3 regions of the Streptomyces sp. NPDC001816 genome follow, and region 3 is predicted to be linked to each of the others. Evidence: riboswitches for the same ligand, from Rfam matches in the RefSeq annotation. Region 3 holds a riboswitch; each other region holds the start of a gene.
The links. A riboswitch is a leader RNA that binds a small molecule or an ion and turns the genes downstream of it on or off. The one in region 3 is predicted to bind cobalamin.

Region 1 (3,266 bases), on a different contig from region 3:
CAGCCCGGCGACCACGTCACGGCGGCCGCCCACGCCGACCCCGAGGACCGCCTCGCGCACTGGGTGGCGGAGGGCGAGACCCCGACGGACTGCGCGCACACCCTGCGCCGCATGGCCCGCCACCTGACCGTGGCCGTCACCCCACCGGCCCAGCCGTACGCCGCCTAGCAGGCCAACACCCGCACCGGCTACACCCCCTCGACCTCGCGCCCACCACCCGACCGCATCGCCCTCACCTCGCAACCCAGCAACCACGTCACAGCAGCCGCCCACGCAGACCCCGAAGACCCCCTCGCCACTGGGCGGCAAAGGGCGAAACCCCCACGGACTCCACTCACACCCTGCGCCACATGGCCCACCACCTGAGCGCGGCCGTCGGCCCCACGGCCCGGCCGCATGCGGACCAGTGTCCCGGCACTAGAAAGCCAGCGACCGGATCAACTTCTCGGCATCCCCGAGCAGTTCGACCTCCCGGCGGCTCATCGTCGGATTGACCGCCCGGCGCCGGCGGGCCTCGGCCAGTCCCGCTTCCGTGAGATCGGAGGGGTCGGCGAGCAGGGCCGTGAGCATCGCGAGGGCCGGAGGGGCGAGCGGTTCGCCGCCGACGGCGACTTGAGCGAGGATCACCGCGGTCATGCCCCAGTCGAGCCCCGGACGCCCATCCTCGGCGTTGGACCAGTCGATGACCCGGGGCCCGTCCGGGGTGAGCATCACGTTGTCCGGGTGCAGGTCCAGATGCAGCACGCGGGCCTCAGGGTCATCGGCGTCCCGACCGGGCACCGCGTGCAACTGCCGCAGCAGCCGGGCCAGCAGCGCGCCCGCCTCCCGGGCGTCGATCCGGCCCTCGGCGAACCCGCTCAGCATCGTCGGCCCGGACAGCCGCTCCATCACCAGGTCGGTGCGCGAGCCGGAGTGCCGCACCCGGGGCGCCGGGTACCCATGCCTGCGCACGTGCTCCATCACGGCCCCCTCGGCGGCCGCGTCCCCCCAGCCCTCGCGGTCCCGGCGCAGCACCCACGCCTCGTCGATCTCGTACACATCGGCTGAACGCCCCGACCCCAGCAGTCTCCCCGTAGCTGTCATGGCCGTGACCCTAGTCACCGTCCCGCTGTGCCCACAGCCACCCCTCAGCGCGCGCACGGCTGCCGGTAAAGTGGCGGCGTCGTCATCACACCCGTACGGGGGGAAGCCGGTGCAATTCCGGCGCTGACCCGCAACCGTAAATCGTCCGCCCCGGACGGTGAGCCGGACTGCCCCGCCCGGGACGTTGACCGGCTCGCGTGCGCGGCGACCCGCAGCGCACGGCACCGTCGAGGTTTACGGAGCCGAGCCGCCCGGGTGTTCCCGTGCGCTGCCGGTTCCCCGCAGGAGAGGCAGTCGCCGACCATGAACGTCCGCCGCAGTGCAGCGGCTCTCGCCGCCGTAGGTGTGCTGGCCGCCGCCGCACCCGCCATGGCCGCCGGCCCGTCCCCGTCCGCGCCTGCGAAGGTGACGATCCCGGCCGGTCTGTTCGGCAAGACGGACCCCACGTACGACGGTGTCTGGCGCCAGTCGCTCGCCCTGCTCGCCCAGCGGACGCTCGGCTACCGCCCGGCCGGCTCGGCCGTGGACTGGCTGGTCGGGCAGCAGTGCGACAAGGGCGGCTTCGCCGCGTTCCGGGCCGACACCGCCAAGCCCTGCGAGGGCAAGGGCGGCGCCCAGCCCGACACCAACAGCACGGCCGCCGCCGTCCAGGCGCTGCAGGCGGTCGGCGGTCACGACGCCGAGGTCCGCAAGGCCCTGGTCTGGCTGACGACGCTGCAGAACGAGGACGGCGGCTGGGGCTACTCACCCGGCGCTCCCAGCGACACCAACTCCACCGGAGTCGTCATCGGCGCGTTCGCCGCGGTCGGCCAGGACCCCGCCAAGCTGCACGTTCGGGGCAAGAGCCCGTACGAGCTGCTGGCCAAGTTCTCCCTGCCGTGCGACGGCACCGGGGGCGGAGCGCTCGCCTACCAGCCGGACAAGAAGGGCAAGCTGGTCGCCAACGCGGACGCGACGGCGGCCGGCGTGCTGGGCGCGCTCGACAAGGGGTTCGCGCCGAAGGCCGGGAAGGCCCCGGAGCAGAGCTCCATCTGCCGCAACTCCGACAAGCCCACCCCGGCCGAGGTGGCGAGCGACGGCGCCGCTTACCTGGGGAAGGCCATGAACTCCGACGGGTACCTGAAGTCCGCCCTGCCCGGGGCCAAGGACCAGCCCGACTACGGCAACACGGCGGACGCGGTCGTCGCGCTCGCCGCGAAGGGCTGGGCGGGGCAGGCGAAGAAGCCGTACGCCTGGCTGGAGAAGAACGCGGCGAAGTGGGCGGAGCAGAGCGGCCCGGCCGCCTACGCCGAGCTGGTCTTCGCCGCGCACGCGATGGGTGAGGACCCGCACGACTTCGGCGGCACGGACCTGGCGCAGGCGCTCAACGCGACGGGCCCGGCGCCGCAGAAGGCCGCCGCCACCGCGGAGCCCGGCAAGCGCGCCGAGCACGACTCGGGCACCGGTGTCTGGTGGATCGTAGGTGCCGGCCTCGTCTTCGGCGTCGGCATCGGCATCCTGCTCAGCGGCCGCCGGAAGCGGCAGCAGCTGTGACCGCCGTCCGCCGTGCCGCGGCCCTGCTGGTCGCCGCGCTCGTCCTCCTCGCCGGTGCCGCCCAGGCGCACGCCACCGGTTACCGCTACTGGTCGTTCTGGGAGCGGGACGGCGGCCGCTGGACGTACGCCACCCAGGGCCCGTCGACCGCCCGTCCCGACGACGGCGCGATCCAGGGCTTCCGCTTCGCGGTGAGCGAGGACTCCGCGGACGCCAGCCGGCCGCGCGGCACGGCGGACTTCGCCACGATCTGCGCGGGGACGCCCGCGAAGCCGGGTACGAAGCGGGTCGCCCTCGTCATCGACTTCGGCACGCCCGCGGACGCCCCGTCCGGCGAGACCCCGCCGACCCGCCGCACCGCCTGCGCGCGCGTCTCCCCCGACGCGACGACGGCCGAGGCCCTGGCAGCCACCGCGAAGCCGCTCCGCTACGACACCAACGCCCTGTTGTGCGCGATCGCCGGGTATCCCCACAAGGGCTGCGGGGAGCAGGTGTCCGCCGACGGCACGGAGAAGAAGCCGACGGCTGCCGACGAGAAGCCCCGGCAGAAGGACAGCGGCCCCTCCCTCGGCCTGCCGATCGGCGTGGGCGCGGTCGTTCTCCTGGCGGGGGCGGCGGTGTGGCAGGCCCGGCGGCGCAGGGATGCGTAG
Region 2 (3,266 bases), on a different contig from region 3:
GCCGCGGTGTCCGGCCTCGTCCTGGTCGCACTGTCGCTCGGCACCCTCGGCTTCAACGCCACGTTCGACCTGGCGGCGGGCTCCATGCCCAAGACCAAGGAATCCATGGTCGTCCAGGACGAGATGCAGAAGGCGTACTCGGCGGGCGCCGCCGCACCCACCGACGTCTTCCTGTCCAGCACCGACGGCAAGCAGCTGGACAAGTCCGGCCTGGACGCGTACGCGCAGAAGCTCGGGGCCGTGGACGGCGTCGCGAACGCCCGCCTGACCCAGCTGAACAAGGCCGGCACCACCGCCGACTTCACCGTCACGCTCAAGTACGAGGCGTCGACGGACAAGGCGATCGATGCCGTGGGCGAGGTGCGCGACGTCGCGCACTCCGACGCCCCCAAGGGCACCGAAGCCGTCGTCGGCGGCATGTCCTCGATCTACAAGGACATCGCCACGGCCGTCAACCACGACTACCGGACGGTCTTCCCCGTCGCCGCCCTCCTCATCATGATCATCCTGGGGCTGCTGCTGCGCAGTGTGGTCGCCCCCTGGTACCTGATGGCCTCGGTGGGCCTCGGCTTCGGTGCCACCCTCGGTGCCACGGTCTGGATCTTCCAGGAGGGGCAGGGGCACTCGGGTCTGATGTTCATGCTCCCGGTGATCATGTACCTGTTCGTGGTCGCCATCGGCACCGACTACAACATCCTCATGATCGCCCGGCTCCGCGAGGAGGCCCGCGAGGGCCGCGAGCCCCGCGAGGCGGCCGGCATGGCGCTCCGGCACGCCGGGCCGACCGTGGCGGCGGCCGGCTTCATCCTGGCGGCTACCTTCGCCACCATGATGCTGGCGGGCAACTCGCTGCTGACAGAGATGGGTTTCGCGGTCTCCTTCGGCATCGCGGTCGCCGCCTTCGTGATGGCGATGTTCTTCACGCCGAGCCTCACCGCGCTGATCGGCCATGCGGCGTGGTGGCCGGGCCACGGGGACCAGGCGCGGGAAGCGGCCGGTGCCGGATCGCCTGACACCGGTTCGGTTCCCGGCCAGAACCGGGACACGGTCGCACCCGATCCGTCGGGCCGCCGCGGCTAGCGGCACGAGGACGGAGCAGGTCTGCCGGGCCGCAGGGCCCGGCAGACCCGACCCGCCGTCAGCGCAGCGGCCGACGCGAGAGGAAGATCACGAAGGACGAGGCGGTCTTGGCCGTGCACGCGCCACGCGGTACGGTCTGTCCGATATCGACGACGGCGAGACGGAAGCCGGTGGGAATCCGGAACGGTCGCGCCACTGTATGCGGAACACCCCTGGGTGTCCCGTGAGTCAGACCCGTGGCCGTCGTCATGTGCACCACCGAGATGGGACGCGAACTCCCAGAGGAGGTCCTGCCATGGCGCAGACCGTCGCCCAGCCGACAGCCACCACCCCCGCCGTTCCCGCCACGCTGCCGCTCAAGGCGATCGCTCCGTGGGCGGTCTTCTTCGGCATCCTCATGCTCGTCCTGCTGTACTTCGTCGGCGCCGAGCAGGGCGCCACCTCCGTGTTCAACGGCACGGACGTCCACGAGTGGGTGCACGACGCACGCCACCTGCTCGGCTTCCCCTGCCACTGACGCGAGGGACGCCGCTCGACCATGAACTCCGCAACCGTGAGAAACCTTCTCGTCCGGGGCATGCTCGCCGGCCTGGCCGCCGGCGTGCTCGCCCTGGTCGCCGCCTACTTCCTGGGTGAGCCGAACGTCGACAGCGCGATCAGCTTCGAGGACGCCCACACTCACGAGCACGGGATGGAGGTCGTCTCCCGCTCCCTGCAGTCCACCCTGGGCCTCGCCACCGGTGTCCTCGTCTACGGGGTCGCCTTCGGCGGCATCGCCGCGCTCGCCTTCTGCGTCGCGCTCGGCCGTGTCGGCCGCTTCAGCCCGCGGGCGACCGCACTGCTGCTGTCCGGCTGCGCGCTGCTCGCCGTGTACGTCGTCCCGTTCCTGAAGTACCCGGCCAACCCGCCGTCGGTCGGTGAGCCCGACACCATCGGCAGGCGGACGACCCTGTACTTCCTGATGATGCTGCTCAGCGTGCTCCTGGCGGTCGCCGCCACCATCCTGGGCAAGCGCCTCGCACCCACCCTGGGCACCTGGTACGCGTCCGTCGTCGCGGTCGCCGCCTTCGCCGTCGCGATCGGCCTGGCGTACGCCTTCCTGCCGGTCGTCAACGAGGTGCCGAAGGACTTCCCGGCCACCCTGCTGTGGCGGTTCCGCCTCTCCGCACTGGCCATCCAGGCCGTTCTGTGGGGCGGATTCGGCCTGCTCTTCGGCGAGTTGGCCGAGCGGCAGCTGAACCCGAAGCCCGCGACCACCGCGTCCGGGCGAAGAGTTCCCGCCACGCACTGATCCCTTCAGGACACGACAGGGCCCTTCGGAACCGTCCGGGGGCCCTCTCGCGTTTCCGGGACACCGGCGGAGGCGACGAGCGGAGGAGCCGAGTGGCCAGACGACGTCCCGAACCGCGCCACATCACGCTCGGCGGACGTGAGGCGGTCGCCCTGACCATGGAGGAGTACGCCCAACTCATCGCCAGCCGACGCCAGATCGGCGGCCAGAGCGCGCGGGTACGGGTACTCGCCCAGCAGGTCAAACGGACCGAGAGACTGCTCGACGAGCTGGAGGCCCTGGTCGGTGGCCCAACGACCGTATGCAGCACCCGGGATGAGGGCCCGGGCCGGCGGGCGGTGCCCGACTGCCAGGGCGACCACGCCACGACCGGTGCCACGGACACCGACTGCCTGCGGTGCGCGATAGCGGCACTGCTGCGTCGCCATCGGGACGCGACTTTCTGACCGCCGTCACTCGCCAGGCTGGGCGAGGCCGTGTCCGAGCCGCACGTTCCAGCGCCCGGACCGGCAGGTGACCTCCGTCGCCGTGAGCGGCGGGACGTCGAGGCGCCAGAACGCCGCCTCGGGTGCGCCCAACGCGTGCACCACCACGGCCCGTACGACCTCGGGCTCCACCACGGCGATCGTCCTGCCGTCCGCCGGCCCACTCGTCTCCAGCCAGCGCGCGACCCGCGCACACAGCTCCCGCACCGACTCGCCGCCATGCGGTGCAGCACCGGGATCGGCCAGCCAGCGGGCTACTGCTTCCGGCTCGACGGCACCGACGTCGTCCAGCGTCCGCCCCCGCCACCGGCCCACGTCCAGACCGGAGAGTTCCGGTTCCACCGAGGCGTCGAGGCCGAGCGCGGCGGCCGACTCCCGGCAGCGCACGCTGGAAGAGGCGAGGACGCGGC
Region 3 (3,266 bases):
GCGCCTCACGGGTGCGCGCGTCCCAGACGCCCAGCTCCTTGAGGTCCTGCACCAGGTAGGAGTTGACCTGCAGGAACTCGCCGGACAGCGTCTCGCGCTTGAACAGGTTGGAGACCTGCGGCTCGATGCACTCGTACACGCCCGCGATGGACGCGATGGTGGCGGTCGGGGCGATCGCCAGCAGCAGCGAGTTGCGCATGCCGACCGCGGCGATCCGCTCGCGCAGGGCCGCCCAGCGCTCGGGCCAGGTCAGGCGAACGCTCGGGAAATGGTCGGGGTGCAGGACACCGCGGGCGGTGCGGGTCTTCTCCCAGGCCGGCAGCGCGCCGCCCCGCTCGGCCAGGTCGGCGGAGGCCTCGTACGCGGCGAGCATGATCCGCTCGGCGATCCGTGTCGACAGGGCCTTGGCCTCGGCGGAGTCGAAGGGCAGGCGCAGCTTGAAGAAGACGTCCTGCAGACCCATCGCACCCAGGCCCACCGGACGCCACCTGGCGTTGGAGCGGCCCGCCTGCTCGGTCGGGTAGAAGTTGATGTCGACCACGCGGTCGAGGAAGGTGACGGCCGTGCGGACGGTCTCGTCGAGGCGCTCCCAGTCGATGTCCCCGCCCTGCACGAAGGCACCGAGGTTGACCGAACCCAGGTTGCAGACCGCCGTCTCGCCGTCGTCGGTGACCTCCAGGATCTCCGTGCAGAGGTTCGAGGAGTGGACGACGTGGCCCGCCTCGGCCGTCTGGTTGGCGGTGCGGTTGGCGGCGTCCTTGAAGGTCATCCAGCCGTTGCCGGTCTGCGCGAGGGTGCGCATCATGCGGCCGTACAGGTCACGGGCCGGGATGGTCTTCTTCGCGAGCCCGTTCGCCTCCGCCTTGCGGTACGCGGCGTCGAACTCCTCGCCCCACAGGTCGACCAGCTCCGGCACGTCCGCCGGGGAGAACAGCGACCACTGCTCGTCGGCGTTGACCCGGCGCATGAACTCGTCCGGGATCCAGTGCGCGAGGTTGAGGTTGTGCGTACGGCGGGCGTCCTCACCGGTGTTGTCGCGCAGCTCCAGGAACTCCTCGATGTCGGAGTGCCAGGTCTCCAGGTACACCGCGGCCGCGCCCTTGCGCCTTCCGCCCTGGTTCACGGCGGCCACCGAGGCGTCCAGGGTCTTCAGGAACGGGACGATGCCGTTGGAGTGCCCGTTGGTGCCGCGGATCAGCGAACCGCGGCTGCGGATGCGGGAGTACGAAAGACCGATGCCGCCGGCGTGCTTGGAGAGCCGGGCGACCTGGTGGTAGCGGTCGTAGATGGAGTCCAGCTCGTCCAGCGGGGAGTCGAGGAGGTAGCAGGACGACATCTGGGGGTGCCGCGTGCCGGAGTTGAAGAGCGTGGGGGAGGAGGGCAGGTAGTCGAGGCGGCTCATGAGCCCGTAGAGCGCGGCGACTTCGTCGACGGAGCGGGTCGTGTCGTCCTCGGCGAGACCCGCGGCGACGCGCAGCATGAAGTGCTGGGGCGTCTCGATCACCTGGCGGGTGAGGGGGTGGCGCAGCAGGTAGCGGCTGTGCAGGGTGCGCAGGCCGAAGTAGCCGAAGCGGTCGTCGCCGTCCGCGTCGATCAGCGTGTCCAGACGCTCGGCGTGCAGCCGTACGAACTCCGCCGTGCGGTCGGCGACCAGGCCCTCGCGGTGGCCCACGGCGACGGACTCGGTGAAGGACGTCACGCCCTGCGAGGCGGCCTCGGCGCGGATCGAGATGGTCAGCAGCCGGGCGGCCAGCCGGGAGTAGGCGGGGTCGTCGGAGATGAGGCCGGCGGCCGCCTCCGTGGCCAGCTCGCGCAACTCCGCCTCGTCGGCCCGGGCGGACCGGCCCCGCAGCGCGGCCGCGGCGACCCGGCCGGGGTCGGCGTCGGGGAGGTCGGCGGTCAGCTCGGTCAGGGTCCGCAGCAGCGCGGCACCGGGACCGTCGGTCTCCACCGGAGCTGCGGTCGCCTGGACGGCTGAAGCCGGGTCGGCTGGCGCGATGGTCACGTGGGGCTCTCCCTCGCTCGGCACAGGGCCTGGCGGAGGGCAGGGGCAGCACGAGCGCGCACGGCGTCGCGTCCACCGGCCCACTCCACGAGGCCCGGACGTCTGAAGGCACCCGGACCGGACGGCCGGGCGCGCGCTGACGGCAGGTCCTCGGACTGAACAGGCGTGCGGAAGCACGCAAGTACACCGTTGCGGGACAGTTCCGGATTCGCACCGGATTCCCCTGCGGCGACAGCGAGGATGAGCATACATCTAGTGCCGGGTTGTGGTGTCACCCCCAGATGTTGTGTCTGTTGCGTGTCGTGACGGCTTCAGAGGGTCAACAGCGGGCCGCCGTGGTGCTTGTTGTCGGCGGCCCGCTGCGGGTGCCTAGGGGGTTGCATTCGGCGTCAGTTCCGCCTGGACCCCCGCGTCGCCCGCGTCCGCCGTGTAGTCCTCGGGGCGGGTCTCGTCGATGCCCTCGGGGGCCTTCAGGGCCTTCAGCGCGAAGGTCAGGACCACCGTGACGGCGACGTTCAGCACGAAGGCCGTGAGGCCGATGTAGCCGATCTCACCGATGCCCGGGATCTCCTTGGAGTTGCCGCCGAAGTGCTTCTGCGTCGGCGAGGCCACCCCGTACGCGGCGAACGTGCCGTAGACCATGCCGACCGCCCAGCCGGCCAGCAGCGCCCAGCGGTGGCACCAGCGGGTGAACAGGCCGCCGACCAGGGCCGGGAAGGTCTGCAGGATCCAGATGCCGCCCAGCAGCTGGAAGTTGATGGCGACCGTCTTGTCCATGGTGAGCACGAAGACCAGGGCGCCGACCTTGACCAGCAGCGACACGAGCTTGGAGACCTGGGCCTCCTGCTTCGGCGTGGCGTCCGGCCTGATGAAGTCCTTGTAGATGTTGCGGGTGAAGAGGTTCGCCGCCGCGATGGACATGATGGCCGCGGGCACGAGGGCGCCGATGCCGATCGCCGCGAACGCCACGCCCGCGAACCAGTCCGGGAACATGTCCTCGAACAGCTGCGGAATCGCCAACTGCCCGTTGGTGACGTTCACCCCGGCCGCGATCGCCATGAAGCCGAGCAGCGCGAGCAGGCCCAGCATCAGCGAGTACAGCGGCAGGATCGTGGTGTTGCGCCGGATCACCTCACGGCTCCTGGACGAGAGCGTCGCGGTGATCGAGTGCGGGTACATGAACAGCGCGAGCGCCGAACCGAGCGCCAGCGTGGCGTACGTCCACTGGCCCGCGGGGGCCGGTACGAGCCCGCCCGCACCC

Region 1: it holds a riboswitch for cobalamin, as region 3 does, so the genes downstream of both, ACFYZZ_RS11270 (prenyltransferase/squalene oxidase repeat-containing protein) here and ACFYZZ_RS28095 (ribonucleoside-diphosphate reductase subunit alpha) in region 3, are expected to answer to the same signal.
Region 2: it holds a riboswitch for cobalamin, as region 3 does, so the genes downstream of both, ACFYZZ_RS08490 (CbtB-domain containing protein) here and ACFYZZ_RS28095 (ribonucleoside-diphosphate reductase subunit alpha) in region 3, are expected to answer to the same signal.

Annotation. Positions count from the first base shown of each region.
Region 1 is NZ_JBIATY010000003.1:57,650-60,915, forward strand. Features, by position in the region: gene ACFYZZ_RS11260 (hypothetical protein) at 1-168, shown strand, start outside; gene ACFYZZ_RS11265 (phosphotransferase family protein) at 418-1,083, opposite strand; cobalamin riboswitch at 1,142-1,277, shown strand; gene ACFYZZ_RS11270 (prenyltransferase/squalene oxidase repeat-containing protein) at 1,387-2,616, shown strand; gene ACFYZZ_RS11275 (SCO2322 family protein) at 2,613-3,266, shown strand; gene ACFYZZ_RS11280 (CbiQ family ECF transporter T component) at 3,259-3,266, shown strand, end outside.
Region 2 is NZ_JBIATY010000002.1:606,402-609,667, forward strand. Features, by position in the region: gene ACFYZZ_RS08485 (MMPL family transporter) at 1-1,080, shown strand, start outside; cobalamin riboswitch at 1,197-1,339, shown strand; gene ACFYZZ_RS08490 (CbtB-domain containing protein) at 1,376-1,597, shown strand; gene ACFYZZ_RS08495 (CbtA family protein) at 1,619-2,371, shown strand; gene ACFYZZ_RS08500 (hypothetical protein) at 2,464-2,817, shown strand; gene ACFYZZ_RS08505 (histidine phosphatase family protein) at 2,824-3,266, opposite strand, start outside.
Region 3 is NZ_JBIATY010000008.1:187,628-190,893, forward strand. Features, by position in the region: gene ACFYZZ_RS28095 (ribonucleoside-diphosphate reductase subunit alpha) at 1-2,005, opposite strand, end outside; cobalamin riboswitch at 2,129-2,273, opposite strand; gene mctP (monocarboxylate uptake permease MctP) at 2,375-3,266, opposite strand, start outside.